One region of the Aminobacter sp. MDW-2 genome, then DNA from elsewhere that is predicted to be linked to it. Evidence: riboswitches for the same ligand, from Rfam matches in the RefSeq annotation. Region 1 holds a riboswitch; the other holds the start of a gene.

The links. A riboswitch is a leader RNA that binds a small molecule or an ion and turns the genes downstream of it on or off. The one in region 1 is predicted to bind thiamine pyrophosphate.
Region 2: it holds a riboswitch for thiamine pyrophosphate, as region 1 does, so the genes downstream of both, thiB (thiamine ABC transporter substrate binding subunit) here and thiC (phosphomethylpyrimidine synthase ThiC) in region 1, are expected to answer to the same signal.

The regions. Positions count from the first base shown of each region.
Region 1 is NZ_CP060197.1:1,879,234-1,886,926, forward strand. Features, by position in the region: gene H5P29_RS09210 (thiazole synthase) at 1-166, opposite strand, end outside; gene thiS (sulfur carrier protein ThiS) at 169-366, opposite strand; gene thiO (glycine oxidase ThiO) at 350-1,336, opposite strand; gene thiC (phosphomethylpyrimidine synthase ThiC) at 1,333-3,159, opposite strand; TPP riboswitch at 3,269-3,385, opposite strand; gene H5P29_RS09230 (3-methyl-2-oxobutanoate dehydrogenase (2-methylpropanoyl-transferring) subunit alpha) at 3,574-4,809, shown strand; gene H5P29_RS09235 (alpha-ketoacid dehydrogenase subunit beta) at 4,813-5,826, shown strand; gene H5P29_RS09240 (dihydrolipoamide acetyltransferase family protein) at 5,829-7,133, shown strand; gene lpdA (dihydrolipoyl dehydrogenase) at 7,138-7,693, shown strand, end outside.
Region 2 is NZ_CP060197.1:1,593,898-1,601,590, forward strand. Features, by position in the region: partial or broken gene thiQ (thiamine ABC transporter ATP-binding protein) at 25-785, opposite strand; gene thiP (thiamine/thiamine pyrophosphate ABC transporter permease) at 782-2,398, opposite strand; gene thiB (thiamine ABC transporter substrate binding subunit) at 2,646-3,650, opposite strand; TPP riboswitch at 3,695-3,818, opposite strand; gene H5P29_RS07755 (thiamine diphosphokinase) at 3,923-4,567, shown strand; gene H5P29_RS07760 (ABC-F family ATP-binding cassette domain-containing protein) at 4,571-6,385, shown strand; gene H5P29_RS07765 (homocysteine S-methyltransferase family protein) at 6,394-7,332, opposite strand; gene H5P29_RS07770 (hypothetical protein) at 7,598-7,693, opposite strand, start outside.

The DNA of each region.
Region 1 (7,693 bases):
AGAATTTTCCGCCTGTCTTGCCGCCGGAAGTCTCGCGGCGCAGCGAGACAGTGACGATTGCGGCGCCCGATGCCGTGATCGCCTCGGCCATGATGGCGGGCGAGGGGTAAAGTGCGGTGCCGAGCAGCAGCCGGGAGGAAACCTGGTGTCCGTAGAGTTCGAGCATGCTCAGCCTCCCTTCATCGGTGCGAGGATTTCGATGCGGTCGCCATCGGCGAGCGCGCAGCCGTCGCGTTCCCTGGCCGGCACGACCTCGCCATTGAGTGCGGTGGCGAGCCAGCCGCCGTCATAGTCGAGCTCGGCAAGCAGGGCGGCGAGCGTGGTGGCCGTCACCTCGTGCTGACAGCCGTTAATGGTGAGCTTCATGGGCGCGCTCCTTCTCCGTCTCTGTGCCCAGGATCATGGCGGCCGCCTTGTGCGCCATGGCGGGCGCGAGCAGGAAGCCGTGGCGGTAAAGGCCGTTGATGCGGATGGTGTTTCCGTCGCGTTCGACGCGCGGCAAATTGTCTGCAAAGGCCGGGCGGATGCCGGTGCCGGTCTCGACAAGCTCGGCCTCGCCGAAGGCCGGATGCAGCGCATAAGCGGCGTTGAGCAGCTCCAGCACCGAACGCGCGGTGATCGGCCCGGCGGCATCGCTTTCGATCATCGTTGCGCCGACCATGAACAGATTGCCCGAGCGCGGCACGACATAGACAGGGATGCGCGGATGCAGCAGCCGCACCGGCCGCGCCAGCGCCACCTCCGACGTCTTGAGGATCAGCATCTCGCCGCGCACGCCGCGCAGGCCTGTCAGCCTGCCTGTGATGCCGGTGCAGTCGGCCTCGACATCGGCCGACCGACTGTGCACCGCGCCGTAGCCGAACTCGAAACGCACGCCCATCTCGACAAGCTTTTGCTGCAGCTCAAGCAGCGCCCGGCGCGGGTCGAGATGCGCTTCCTCTGCGAAAAACAGCGCGCGGGTGAAGCTGCCTTCGAGGTCGGGTTCAAGCGCTGCGATCGCCTCGGCGTCGATGGCGCGGTATCCAGAGGTGCGGCGGCCGAAGCGGTCGAGTTCACCCGCGTCCCGGGCCGGAGCCACGACCAGCGTACCGTTGCGCATGACATGCCCGGGCAGGGCGGCGGACCACCAGTCGGCGGCACCGCGTCCGAGCGAAAGCACCGTCTCTTCGGCACTCTCGCGTTCGCACCAGGGCGCCAGCATGCCGCCGGCCTGCCATGAGGCATTGCCGGCGATCTGCCTTCTGATGTCGACCACGGTCACGCTTGCGCCGCGCGTGGCCAGCTCATGCGCGAGCGTCAACCCGGCGACGCCCGCGCCACGGATCAGCACCTTCATGGCTGGCCTGCCGTCTCCGCGGGTTCGGCGCTTTCCACCGGCATGTAGAGGTCGCCGCCGTCGCGGTACTTCGCCGCCATCGCTGCCAGCCCTTCCTTCTGCGCCTCGGCGCGGATGTCGTGGGAGATCCGCATCGAGCAGAATTTCGGGCCGCACATGGAGCAGAAATGCGCCACCTTGTGTGCTTCCTTGGGCAAGGTCTGGTCGTGGTAGGAACGCGCCGTCTCCGGGTCGAGCGACAGGTTGAACTGGTCCTCCCAGCGGAACTCGAAGCGTGCCCGCGACAGCGCGTCGTCCCTGACCTTGGCGGCCGGATGACCTTTGGCGAGGTCGGCGGCGTGTGCTGCGATCTTGTAGGTGATAACGCCCACCTTGACGTCGTCGCGGTCGGGCAGGCCAAGATGCTCCTTGGGCGTGACGTAGCAGAGCATGGCCGTGCCGAACCAGCCGATCATTGCAGCGCCGATGCCAGAGGTGATGTGGTCGTAGCCGGGCGCGATGTCGGTGGTCAAAGGCCCAAGCGTGTAGAAGGGCGCTTCGCCGCAGACCTCGAGCTGCTTGTCCATGTTTTCCTTGATCTTGTGCATCGGCACGTGGCCGGGGCCCTCGATCATCACCTGGCAGTCCTTGGCCCAGGCGATCTTGGTAAGTTCGCCCAGCGTCTCCAGTTCGGCGAACTGGGCGGCATCGTTGGCGTCTGCAATCGAACCTGGGCGCAGGCCGTCGCCGAGCGAAAAGGCGACGTCATAGGTTCGGCAGATGTCGCAGATCTCCTCGAAATGCTCGTAGAGGAAGCTCTCCTTGTGGTGATGCAGGCACCATTTGGCCATGATCGAGCCGCCGCGCGAGACGATGCCGGTGACGCGGTCAACTGTCAGGTGGATGTAGGCGAGCCGCACGCCGGCATGGATGGTGAAATAGTCGACGCCCTGCTCGGCCTGCTCGATGAGCGTGTCGCGGAACACCTCCCAGGTCAGGTCCTCGGCGATGCCTCCGACCTTCTCCAGCGCCTGGTAGAGCGGCACCGTGCCGATCGGCACCGGCGCGTTGCGGATGATCCAGTCACGGATGTTGTGGATGTTGCGACCGGTCGACAAGTCCATCACCGTGTCGCCGCCCCAGCGCGTCGCCCACACCATCTTCTCGACCTCCTCGGCCATCGACGAGGTGACGGCGGAATTGCCGATATTGGCGTTGATCTTGACCAGGAAATTGCGGCCGATGATCATCGGCTCGCTCTCGGGGTGGTTGATGTTGGAGGGGATGATGGCGCGGCCGCGAGCGACCTCGTCGCGGACGAATTCCGGGGTGACGAAATCGGGAATGACGGCGCCGAAGCTCTCGCCGTCGCGTTGAAGCTTGGCCCGGATCTGCTCGCGGCCGAGGTTCTCGCGGATGGCGACGAATTCCATTTCGGGCGTGACGATGCCGGCGCGGGCATAAGCAAGCTGGGTGACGGCGCGGCCGCCGGTGGCACGCAGCGGGGCGTTGCGAACCGGGAATTCCGGCGTCAGCCTTTCGCCGGAGACGAAGCCATTGTCCTCAGCCTTGACCGCGCGGCCTGCATAACGCTCGACGTCGCCGCGGGCGATGATCCAGTCTTCGCGCAGCCGCGGCAGGCCGCGCTCGATGTCTGTTGTCACCGACGTGTCGGTGTAGGGGCCTGACGAATCATAGACGGTGACCGGCGGCTCGCCGGCGCTCGGATGAAGCGAGATCTCGCGCATCGGCACACGGATGTCGGGATGTAGCTTGCCTGGCTTGTAGACCTTCCGCGACGCGGGAAGTTCGCCAACGGTGACTGATGGGGTGTGGGCATTCATGAGTGAGCCTCCTGGTTGGAGACCCAGTCCATGCGATGAGAAGGAGGAGAGGTTTTGCCTGGGGACTTCGGGCAAGAATGAGCCCGAATGCCTGAGCCGGATATCCGGCCTGCTGCGCCTCGCACCGTCCCTACGCCAGTATGAACTGGATCAGGTTCAACGGGTCACTGCGCTGCGCGAGCCAGCAGAATCTCAGCCCCTTGTCGGGACCCCCCTGGTGAACCCTAAGCATGGAGGCGGAACCGGCGTCGTGTCAACGGCCTTTCGCCGAGGCCGAGAGAATGCCAAAGTCGGGAGCATCGAGACCCATTGCGGTTTCGAAGACGATCGGATAATAGGTCAGCGTTACTGACATAAATTGTCTGCCGCGCAGGGAGGACCAATTGGCCTGCGCACGCGACAGGAGGAGCATCCGTGACGGACAATCCCGCGCCGCTGAAGTTCCATGTGCCCGAGCCGGAAGTGCGCCCGGGCGGCACCCCCGACTTCTCCAATGTGCCGATCCCCAAGGCGGGTTCGGTCGACAGGCCGCCGGTCGACGTCGATCCCAGGACGATCCGCGACCTGGCTTATTCGATCATCCGCGTGCTCAATCGCGAAGGCGATGCCGTAGGTCCATGGGCCGGTACGCTGACCGACGAGGAGCAGATCGAAGGGCTGCGCCACATGATGACGCTGCGCTCCTTCGACGCGCGCATGCAGATGGCGCAGCGCCAGGGCAAGACCTCTTTCTACATGCAGCATATGGGCGAGGAGGCGGTTAGCTGCGCCTTCCGCAAGGCGCTCGTTCAGGGCGACATGAACTTCCCGACCTATCGCCAGGCCGGCCTGCTGATCGCCGGCGGCTATCCGATGGTCGACATGATGAACCAGATCTATTCCAACGAGATGGATCCGCTGAAGGGCCGCCAGCTGCCGATCATGTATTCGGCCAAGGATCACGGTTTCTTCTCGATTTCCGGCAACCTGACCACCCAGTATATCCAGGCGGTTGGCTGGGCGATGGCATCCGCCATCAAGGGGGACACCAAGATCGCTGTCGGCTGGGTCGGTGACGGCGCCACCGCCGAGAGCGACTTCCACGCCGCACTTGTCTTCGCCTCGACCTACAAGGCGCCCGTCGTCCTCAACATCGTCAACAACCAGTGGGCGATCTCGACCTTCCAGGGCATCGCCCGCGGCGGCTCCGGCACGTTTGCGGCGCGTGGGCTTGGGTTTGGCATCGCGGCCTTGCGTGTCGACGGCAACGACTATCTCGCTGTCCATGCGGTGGCGAAATGGGCGACGGAGCGGGCCAGGCTCAATCTCGGGCCGACGCTGGTCGAATATGTCACCTACCGTGTCGGCGCACATTCCACGTCAGATGATCCATCCGCTTACCGGCCCAAGACAGAGTCCGATGCCTGGCCGCTGGGTGACCCGGTGATCCGGCTGAAGAACCACCTGATCAAGCGTGGCCTATGGTCGGACGAGCGCCACAAGCAGACCGAGGCGGAAATCCTCGAGGCGGTGATCACGGCGCAGAAGGAAGCCGAGAGCCACGGCACGCTGCATGCCGGCGGCAAGCCGTCGACGCGTGACATGTTCGAGGGCGTCTATGCCGAGATGCCGCCGCATCTCCGTCGCCAGCGCCAGAAGGCGGGAGTGTAGCCGATGCCGCGCATGACAATGATCGAGGCCATCCGCAGCGCCATGGATGTCGCCATGGGCCGCGATGACAACGTCGTCGTTTTCGGCGAGGACGTCGGCTATTTCGGTGGCGTCTTCCGCTGCACCCAGGGTCTTCAGCAGAAATACGGTCGGGAGCGCTGTTTCGACGCGCCGATCAGCGAACTTGGCATCGTCGGCGCCGCCGTCGGCATGGCTGCCTATGGCCTCAAGCCATGTATCGAAATCCAGTTCGCCGACTACGTCTATCCAGCATATGACCAGATCGTTTCGGAAGCGGCACGGTTGCGATACCGCTCCAATGGCGAGTTCACCTGTCCGATCGTCATCCGCATGCCCACTGGCGGCGGCATCTTCGGCGGCCAGACCCACAGCCAGAGCCCTGAAGCGCTGTTCACCCATGTTTCCGGCCTCAAGGTGGTCGTGCCGTCCAATCCGCTCGACGCCAAGGGCCTGCTGATCGCCTCGATCGAAGACCCGGATCCGGTGATCTTTCTGGAGCCGAAACGATTGTACAACGGCCCCTTCGATGGCCATCACGACCGTCCCGTCACGGCATGGTCGAAGCATGAGTTGGGCGAGGTGCCTGATGGACACTACACCACCCCGCTCGGCAAGGCAGAGATCCGCCGGCCGGGTTCCGCCGTCACCGTTCTCGCTTATGGCACCATGGTCTATGTCGCCCAGGCGGCGGCCGAGGAGACAGGTATCGATGCCGAGGTCATCGACCTCCGGACGCTTTTGCCGCTCGATCTCGAGACCATCGTCGCCTCGGTCAAGAAAACCCGCCGCTGCGTGGTGGTGCATGAGGCGACGCTAACCTCCGGCTTCGGCGCCGAGCTCGTGTCGCTGGTACAGGAAAACTGCTTCTACCATCTCGAAGCACCCGTCGCCCGCGTTACCGGTTGGGACACGCCCTATCCGCATGCCCAGGAATGGGACTACTTCCCCGGCCCCAAGCGTGTCGGCGAAGCTTTGATCGAAACGATGGAGGCCTGAGCATGGGCGAACATGTCATCAAGCTTCCCGATGTTGGCGAAGGCGTGGCCGAGGCTGAGCTTGTCGAATGGCACGTCAAGATCGGCGACCTCGTGCGCGAGGACGCGGTGCTTGCCGCCGTCATGACCGATAAGGCGACGGTCGAGATCCCGTCGCCGGTCGACGGCGAAATTGTCTGGCTCGGCGCCGAGATCGGCGACACGGTTCCGGTCGGCTCGCCGATTGTCAGGATAAAGGTCGCCGGCGATGCGCCGTCGACCGCAGAGCCGGCCGCCGAATCCAAGCCGGAGGCCAAGGCGCCAGAAGCTGCCAAAGCCTCTGCTGAGCCGGCTAAGAAAGAAGAAGAAAAAACGCCAGCCACCCCGAAGCCTACCGCTACCACGGCAGCGCTCAAGCCTGTGCCACGTGCGACAACGGTCGGCCTGCCGCGTCCCGAAGGCGAGCGTCCGCTCGCCTCTCCTGCCGTCAGGCTACGCGCCAGGGAGGCAGGCATCGACCTGCGCCAGGTGCCGGGTACCGGTCCCGCCGGTCGCGTCACCCACGAGGATCTCGATGCGTTCGCCGCCCGTGGTGCTGCCGTCGTCGTCGCGGGCCTCCAGGAAAAGACCGGCGTCGAGGAGGTCAAGGTCATCGGCCTGCGCCGGCGCATCGCCGAGAAGATGGCGCTGGCCAAGTCGCGCATCCCGCACATCACCTATGTCGAGGAGGTCGACGTCACGGCACTCGAGGAGCTGCGCGCCAAGCTCAACGCTTCGAAGAAGCCCGAGCGCGCCAAGCTGACCATCCTGCCGTTCCTGATGCGGGCGCTGGTCAAGGCCGTCGGCGAGCAGCCGCAGCTCAACGCCGTTTATGACGACGACGCCGGCATCATCCATCGCCATGCCGGCGTGCATATCGGCATGGCCGCCCAGACGCCGGGCGGGCTGATGGTGCCTGTGGTCAAGCACGCCGAGGCGCGCGACCTCTGGGATTGTGCCGCCGAGGTCAACCGTCTTGCCGAGGCCGCCAAGGCTGGCACGGCAACGCGCGAGGAGCTGACCGGCTCGACCATCACCATCACCTCGCTCGGTGCGATGGGCGGCGTCGCCACCACGCCCGTTATCAACTACCCGGAAGTGGCGGTCGTCGGCGTCAACAAGATCATGATCCGGCCGATGTGGGACGGCACCCAGTTCGTGCCGCGCAAGATGATGAACCTGTCCTCCAGCTTCGACCATCGCGTCATCGACGGCTGGGACGCAGCGGTCTTCGTCCAGCGCATCAAGGCGCTGCTCGAAGCGCCGGCAATGATCTTCGTGGAGGGCTGAGGCTGTGAAGGAAATCTCCTGCAAGCTTCTGATCATCGGTGCCGGACCCGGCGGCTATATCTGCGCCATCCGCGCTGGCCAGCTCGGCATCGACACCGTCATCGTCGAAGCGGTCAAGCCCGGTGGCACCTGCCTCAATGTCGGCTGCATCCCCTCCAAGGCGATGATCCATGCCGCCGACGAATATCTGAAGGTCTCGGAGATGGCGGCGGGCACAAGCCCGCTCGGCATCTCCCTGTCGGCGCCGGCACTCGATCTCGCCAGGACGGTTGCCTGGAAAGACCGCATCGTCGGCCGCCTGACCACAGGCGTTGCCGGCCTGCTCAAGAAGGCCCGGGTCAAGTCGGTGCAGGGCTGGGCGCGCTTCCGCGACGGCAAGACCGTCGAGGTCGACACCGAAACCGGCCTGCAGGTGATCCGCGCCGAAACCATCGTCATCGCCACCGGCTCGGTGCCTGTCGAATTGCCGTTCCTGCCCTTCGGCGGTGCGGTGATCTCGTCGACCGGGGCGCTGGCACTCAAGCAGGTGCCGCAAGCGCTCGCCGTCGTCGGCGGCGGTT
Region 2 (7,693 bases), 290 kb from region 1:
CCAATGTGGCGATTTGGCTGTAAATTATGTCCGCTTCCGGGCAACCCGGCGTGATCGCGTCATCACCGTTCACCGCCGATATAGTGTCTGAACGCTTCAGGTCCAGCATTGGTGAAGAAATCCGCAGTCTTTCCAGCCGCCGCGACAGTGCCAGCCTCGACGAAAACCATGTTTTTAGCCAGTTTTCGGGCATCTTCGGGCTGGTGTGTCACGAAAAGCACGGTCATGCCGCGTTCTGCATGAAGGCTCGCCACGAGATCCAGCATATCCTCGCGCAATGCTGGTCCAAGCGAGGCAAAGGGTTCATCCAGCAGGAGAATCGGCCGGTCGCGGACAAGGACGCGCGCCAGCGCCACGCGCTGGCGTTCGCCGCCCGACAGTTCGCGGGGCAGGCGCTTCTCCATGCCGGCGAGGCCGACGCGTGTCAGTGCGGTTGCCACGTCCCGCCTGTCGGCAGTGGCCAGGCGCAGCGCAGGCGAGCGACCGAGCCCGACATTCTTCTCGACGTCGAGATGGGCAAAGAGGTTGTTTTCCTGGAAAACCATCGACACCGGCCGCTCGGATGGCGGTGCGATCGTCACGTCGACGTCGCCGATCAACACGCGGCCTTCGCGCGGTGTCTCAAAGCCGGCGACGAGGTTGAGCAATGTCGACTTGCCGGCGCCGCTCGGTCCCATGATCGCGGTGATCTCGCCCGGTGCAAAGGTCACGTCGAAGCGCACCATGGTGTCGCTATAGCTGAACACCACATGGTCGAGGCGTACCGCGGCACTGGTCGAGGTCATTTCGCAGTCTCCCTGCCGAGGCGGTCGGCGAGCATTGTCAACGCCAGGCACAACAGGCCGAGCATCAATGCAAGTCCCGCCGCGTCATCTGTGCGGTAGCTGCCCATGCGGGCGAGCAAAAGGTAGGGCAAGGTCTGCACCGCGTCGCTGCCGAACAGCGCGATGACACCGAGATCGCCGAGCGACAGCGCCATGGCAAAGGAGAATGCCGTTGCAAGCGGGCGCTTGAGCACCGGCCAGTCGATCAACCGCAGCCTGTTCCAGCCTGAGATGCCGAGCTGGGCGCACAGCCTTTCGTGACGTTCGCTGGCCGCGTCATAGGCAGGGCGGACGGCGCGGACGGCAAATGGCATGGCCATAACGGCGTTGACGGTGACGACCATGAATGGCGCCAGCGAAAACACCTCGACCGACTGCCGCACCAGCACGAACCAGCCGGCACCGATGACGATCGGCGGCACCACCAATACGAAGCCGGCGCCGGTGTCGGTGAAGCGTTCGAGCAATGTCTTTTCGCCGCCTGTCCTGCTGCCGGCCAGTGCCCGGCGCGCCATGACGAGGGACAGCGCAAGCATGGTTGCGAGTGTTGCCGACAGCGTCGCAAGCACGATGCTGGTCAGTGTCGCACGCTGCACCGCCGCTTCGCCGGCGAGGCGGCCGAGATTGGCCTCAAGCCCGGAGACGATTGTCGCCAGCATCGGCCCGCCGACGAAGACGAGCGCCACAACGATGATGGCGGTGTTGAGCGCCTTCTCGCCGGTCTTTGCCTTGATGTAGTTGCGCTGGGCCACCGGCAGATTGGCGTCGCCGGTCGTGTTGGCACCGAGCCGCATCAGCGCCAGAACCACAACTGCCGTGAGCGCGATCTGCAGCAGGGTCAGGGCGACTGCGCGCGCGGGGTCGAAGTCGAAGCGCAACGCCTGATAGATCGCAACCTCAAGCGTTGTTGCGGCCGGGCCGCCGCCGAGCGTCAGCACGATGGTGAAGGAGGTGATGCACAGCATGAAAACGAGGCCCGCAATGCCGGGCAAGGCTGCTCGGATTGCCGGCCATTCGATCATGCGGAAGCTCGACCGTGCGCCCATGCCGAGCTGGCTCGCCAGCCGCCACTGGTCCGCCGGCACCGTCTGCAGCGCCTCCAGAATCAGCCGCGTCGCCAGCGGCAGGTTGAAGAAGACATGGGCAACGAGAATGCCGGACAGCCCATAGATGCCGGGCCAGGTGCCGCCGGTCAGCGCCGCCAGCGGTTCAGCGAAATAGCCGGCGCGGCCGTAGAGCGACAGGATGCCAAGGGCTGCGACGATCGCCGGCAAGGCGAGGGGAACGGCAAACAGGCGCAGGATCAGCGCGCGGCCGGGAAAGGCGGGATGCCGTGCGAGCGCTCGGGCAACGAAGATCGCCGGCACAACCGACAGCAAGGTCGACAGCAGCGCCTGCCACAGGGTGAAACGGGCAATGCGGAAGAGATAGGAATCGAAGGCGTCGGCAGCACCTTGTGGATTGCGTGCGGCCTCGATGCCAAGACCGGCAAATGCGCCGCCGATCAGGATGCCGATGGCCGCCAGCGCGATGATGCCGGCGGCGATGCGGGGGTCTGTACGGCTCACCGACATGCAGGGCCGCGATTGGCTAGGCGCAGGTGCGGCAGCCGCGATGGGTCGCGCTCTGTCCCACCCCCCTCTGGCCTGCCGGCCATCTCCCCCGCAAGGGGGGAGATCAGCGGCTTGGATGCCCACGCACCACCGGCAACCTCTGGGGTTGGCGAGAGCCATTCCACTACCAATCTCCCCCCTTGCGGGGGAGATGGCCGGCAGGCCAGAAGGGGATGTTCAAGCGCAACCATGGCAGGTCGACAGAGCCTTACTTGCTCATCACGCCGAGCCACTCGTCGACCCAGGCCTTGCGGTTGGCAGCCACCTCGTCGGCGCTGAAGATCAGCGTCTTGGTCGGCTTCACCAGCTTGTCGAAGGCAGGGTTGAGCGGCTTGTCGGTCTTGCCGGCGGGCAGCATCCAGTTGGTTTCGGGTACGGCGTCCTGGAAGCCTGGGCTGGTCATGAAGGCCATGAACTTTTCGGCCAGCGGGTTCTTGGCGCCGGTCGTGGTGATGCCGGCGACCTCGATCTGCAGGTAGTGGCCTTCCTCGAAGGACGCCGCCTGGTAACGCTCGGTGTTCTCGGCGACCATGTGGTAGGCTGGCGAGGTGGTGTAGGACAGCACCATCGGCGCCTCGCCCTTGGTGAACAGGCCATAGGCCTCGCTCCAGCCCGGGGTGACGGTCAGCACGCGGCCCTTGAGCTTGGCCCAGGCTTCCGGCGCCTTGTCGCCATAGACCGACTTGACCCAGAGCAGCAGGCCGAGGCCCGGCGTCGAGGTGCGCGGATCCTGGATCGCGATCTTTTCTTCCGGATTGCCCTCGACAAGTTCCTTCAGGCTTTTCGGCGGGTTCTTCAGCGTCTCGGTGTCATAGACGACGGCGAAGTAGCCGTAGTCGTAGGGAACGAAGGTGTCGTCCTTCCAGTCACCCGGAACCTTGACGTCGGCGCCGGCGGCACCATGCGGCGCAAACAGGCCGGTGGCCTTGGCTTCGGCTGTCAGGTTGGTGTCGAGGCCAAGCACGATGTCGGCCTTGGTCGATGCACCTTCGAGCTTGACGCGGTTGAGCAGTGCTACGCCATCGGCGACCGAGACGAAGTCGACAGTGCAGGCGCAGTCGGCTTCGAAGGCCTTCTTGACCTGCGGGCCGGGGCCCCACTCGGAGGTGAAGCTTTCATAGGTGTAGACGGTAAGCTTGCCTTCGGCAGCGGCAGGGAAAGCAACCGTGGCCAGCGCCAGGGCGGAAGTCATGGACAGGATCAACGAGCGCATCGGCGCCTCCTTCATAGGTGTTGAAAGGGAATTTGAAGCGCCGGGCGTCCGAAGCATCTAATCCCTCCGCCGGTACAAACCGGATCAGGTTCAGCGGGTTGGCCGGGACGGTTCCCTATGCCTCTCAGCCGGCACGCAATTGCGCGACCGGCACCCCGTTAGAGCGGTTCAACAAATAGGCTCGCGCATCAGGCCACGCAAGCGGTAGTTTGCCGGCCACCGACCGCGTCGCGGCCTTCCGTTTCGGCTGCCGGGCTGGTAATGCGCATGCCATGACCCGGTTCACCATACTTCTCGGCGGCGAGCTTTTCCGCACCCCGCGCCTCGACCGCCAGGTGGCGGGCAGCAGGGTGATTGCGGCAGATGCCGGTATCCGCCATGCCGCCACGCTCGGGCTGATGCCGGAACTGTGGCTCGGCGACTTCGATTCCGTGCCGGTAGATCTCGACCCGCGTTTTGCCGACCTGCCGCGGGCGACCTTTCCGGCCGAAAAGGACAGGACCGACGGTGAACTGGCCATCGATGCCGCGCTTCGGCTCGGCGCGACCTCGCTGGTGCTTGTCGGCGCCTTCGGCGGCGCCCGCGCCGACCACGCCTTCCTTCATTTCGCCCTTGCGCTCAGGCTTGCCGAAGCCGGCATCGAGGTGCTGCTGAGCAGCGGGCGCCAGGAGGCTTTGCCGCTCCTGCCCGGCAGCGCAGGCTTCGACTATGAAGACGGCATGCTGTTTTCGGTGCTCGCCTTCTCCGAGCTGACCGGGCTGTCCGAACAGGGCGCCAAGTGGCCGCTCGACAATGTCGACGTGCCGTTCGGTTCGTCGCTGACCCTTTCCAATGAAGTGCGGGGTCCGTTGCGGATTTCGCTCGGCAGCGGCCGTGCCCTACTCCTCGCTCATCCCTTTCCTGCCTCGGATTTCTGAAACATGGCGCCTCCGCTTCTCAATCTCGACGGCATCCGTCTGACCTTTGGCGGCACGCCGCTGCTCGATGGCGCCGCACTGACGGCCGCTGCCGGCGACAAGATCGCGCTTGTCGGCCGCAACGGCTCGGGCAAGTCGACGCTGCTCAAGATCGCGGCGGGCATGATCGAGCCGCAGGACGGCGTGGTGTTCCGCCAGCCGACGGCAACCATCCGCTACTTGCCGCAGATGCCCGACATGGACGGCTTCGCCTCTGTCCGCGCCTATGTCGAAGCCGGGCTCGGACCTGCTGACGATCCGCATCGCGCCACCTATCTGCTCGACCATCTCGGCCTGACCGGCGAGGAGCCTCCGGCCGACCTGTCGGGCGGCGAGGCGCGCCGCGCAGCACTTGCCCGCGTCATGGCGCCCGAGCCCGACATCCTGCTGCTCGACGAGCCGACCAACCATCTCGACCTCTCGGTCATCGAATGGCTGGAAGAGGAACTGATCCGCACCTCCTCGGCGCTGATCCTGATCTCGCACGACCGCCGTTTCCTCGAGCGCGTCAGCCGCAACACCGTCTGGCTCGATCGCGGCCAGACGCGCCGGCTCGACCGCGGCTTTGCCCATTTCGAGGAATGGCGGGACCAGATCCTGGAGGAAGAGGAGCGCGAGCAGCACAAGTTAGGCCGTCAGATCGTGCGCGAGGAGCATTGGCTGCGCTATGGCGTGACGGCGCGGCGCAAGCGCAACATGCGCCGTCTCGGCGAGCTGCAGACGATGCGCCAGACGTTCCGCAGCCATCGCGGTGCCGAGGGCGTGGCAACCATGGTTGCGAGCGAGGCGGCAGAATCCGGCAAGCTTATCATCGAGGCCAAGAACATCGACAAGAGCTTTGGCGAGCTTTCAGTCGTCAAGGGTTTCTCGACCCGCATCCAGCGCGGTGATCGCGTCGGTCTCGTCGGCCCCAATGGCGCCGGCAAGACGACCTTGCTCAAGATGCTGACCGGCGAGATGGAGCCCGATGCCGGCAGCGTGCGGCTTGGCGTCAATCTGGAGATCGCCACCCTCGACCAGAAGCGCGAGGCGGTCGATCCGAACGAGACGCTGTCGAGCTACCTGACCGATGGCCGTGGCGAAAACCTCGTCATAAATGGCGAGCAGCGCCACGTCGTCTCCTACATGAAGGACTTCCTGTTTAAGCCCGAGCAGGCGCGGACGCCGGTGCGCGAACTCTCCGGCGGCGAACGTGCCCGGCTGATCCTGGCGCGCGTGCTGGCGCGTCCGGCAAACCTTCTGGTGCTCGACGAACCGACCAACGATCTCGACATGGAGACGCTGGAACTGCTTCAGGAACTGGTCGCCGGTTTCGCCGGCACCGTCATCCTGGTCAGTCACGACCGCGATTTCCTTGACCGCACCGTCACCAGCATCATCGCGCCCGACGGCGAGGGCCGCTGGATCGAGTATGCCGGCGGCTACGCCGACATGCTGGCCCAGCGCGGAGGCACCAAGCTCGATGACCGCAAGTCGCGCAAGGCGGCCAGTGGTCAGGCCTCAGCCGGCCGCAGTGAGGCCGAAGCGCCCAAGGCCGCGTCGAAAAAGCTGTCGTTCAAGCAGAAGTTCGCGCTCGAAAGCCTGCCCAAGAAGATGGAGGCGGTGACCGCTTCGATCTCGCGGCTGGAAAACCAGATCGCCGATCCGGCCTTCTACGAGCGCGACCCGCACGGCTTCCAGAAGACCATAGCCGCGCTCGACAAGGAGCGCGCGACGCTGACCGCTCTCGAAGAGGAATGGCTGGAGCTGGAGATGCTGCGCGAGGAACTGGAAGGCTAGCCAGGGGCCTAAAGGCAGGCTTCACAGATCGCCGCGATATGGCGATGGTCGGTGCCGCAGCAACCGCCAAGAACCTTGATGTGGCCGAAGCCGTCCCGCATTGCGCGATAGCGGCGGGCGAGATCGTCAGGATCGCCGGGGTCGAGCTCTGTTGCGGCATCGAGTTCGGCGTGGCTTTTTGTCGATGCGTTTGCCCGCACGCCGCCAATACGCTGGACCCAGCTGCCGGCGTCCGCCAGCACGTTCTGGAAATGGCTGGGATGGGCGCAGTTGATCATAAAGTAGGTGGGCGCGCCGTCCGTCTCGTCATCGACGATCTCGATCGCTTCCGCCAGGCTCTCTCCCGACGGCAACCGCCCGTCGGTCTCGACCGTGAAAGAGATCACCGATGGCAGGCCCTCGCCCATGGCGGCACAGCTTATGCCGACAGCTTCCTCCGGATAGTTCATGGTCACGGCGCTGACCATGTCGGCGCCGGCGTCGCGGAATGCGACGACCTGGTCGCGATGATAGTCTGAGGCCTCGACAGGCGTCATCTTCATGTCGGGGCGGTAGCCATCGCCACGCGGCCCGACCACGCCATTGACAAGCACCGTCATGCCGCGGGCGAGATAGGGCGCCCGCAGCGCCTTCGCCTGGGCGACGGCGCGACGATTGATGTCCGAAAGTGCCGTACGGGAGTAACCGAGCTTCTCACCCCAGTCAGGATTGGCGCGCCATGTCGGCGTGTCCAGCACGAAACTCAAGTCGTGTTGTTCGGCGATATCGAGGTAGCGCCTGAAATAGCCGTCGAGCCTGTCGCAGCCGGCCGCATCGAGCAACAGTGGAAACGCTGCGAAACACGGCAGGTCCATCCCGTCCAGGAAGACCAACGTTGTCTCGAGGCCGCCGTCGGTGAGTGCGACGGAAGCGCCGAGATGCGGAAGATCTGTCGTCGCAGCGCACATGATGTACCGAAGGCGTTCGGCTTTCCGTCGGCTGGGTCATATCCGTCAGCCTGGACGCGGCCGAACGCGTTCTTCAGCCTAACATCTTACTTCAGGGGTTTCTACTTTAAGCCGCCGGCTGGAATCTCTGGCGTGAGACGACGCGCGAGGACCGAAAGGTACGTCTCGGTCGTCGTGCACGCGGCGGTCATAGTTGCCCTGCAGGCGCGCCGTTCCAAGGCTACTGACGCGGAGGATGATCATCCGCGCCAGCGAAAGCTCCAGATCAGCCGGCTTCCTTGGCCTGCCAAGCCTTCATCGCGTCTTCGAACACCTTGTCGCCAGGGATGCCCTTTTCGAGCGTGAACAGCGCGCGGCGGCC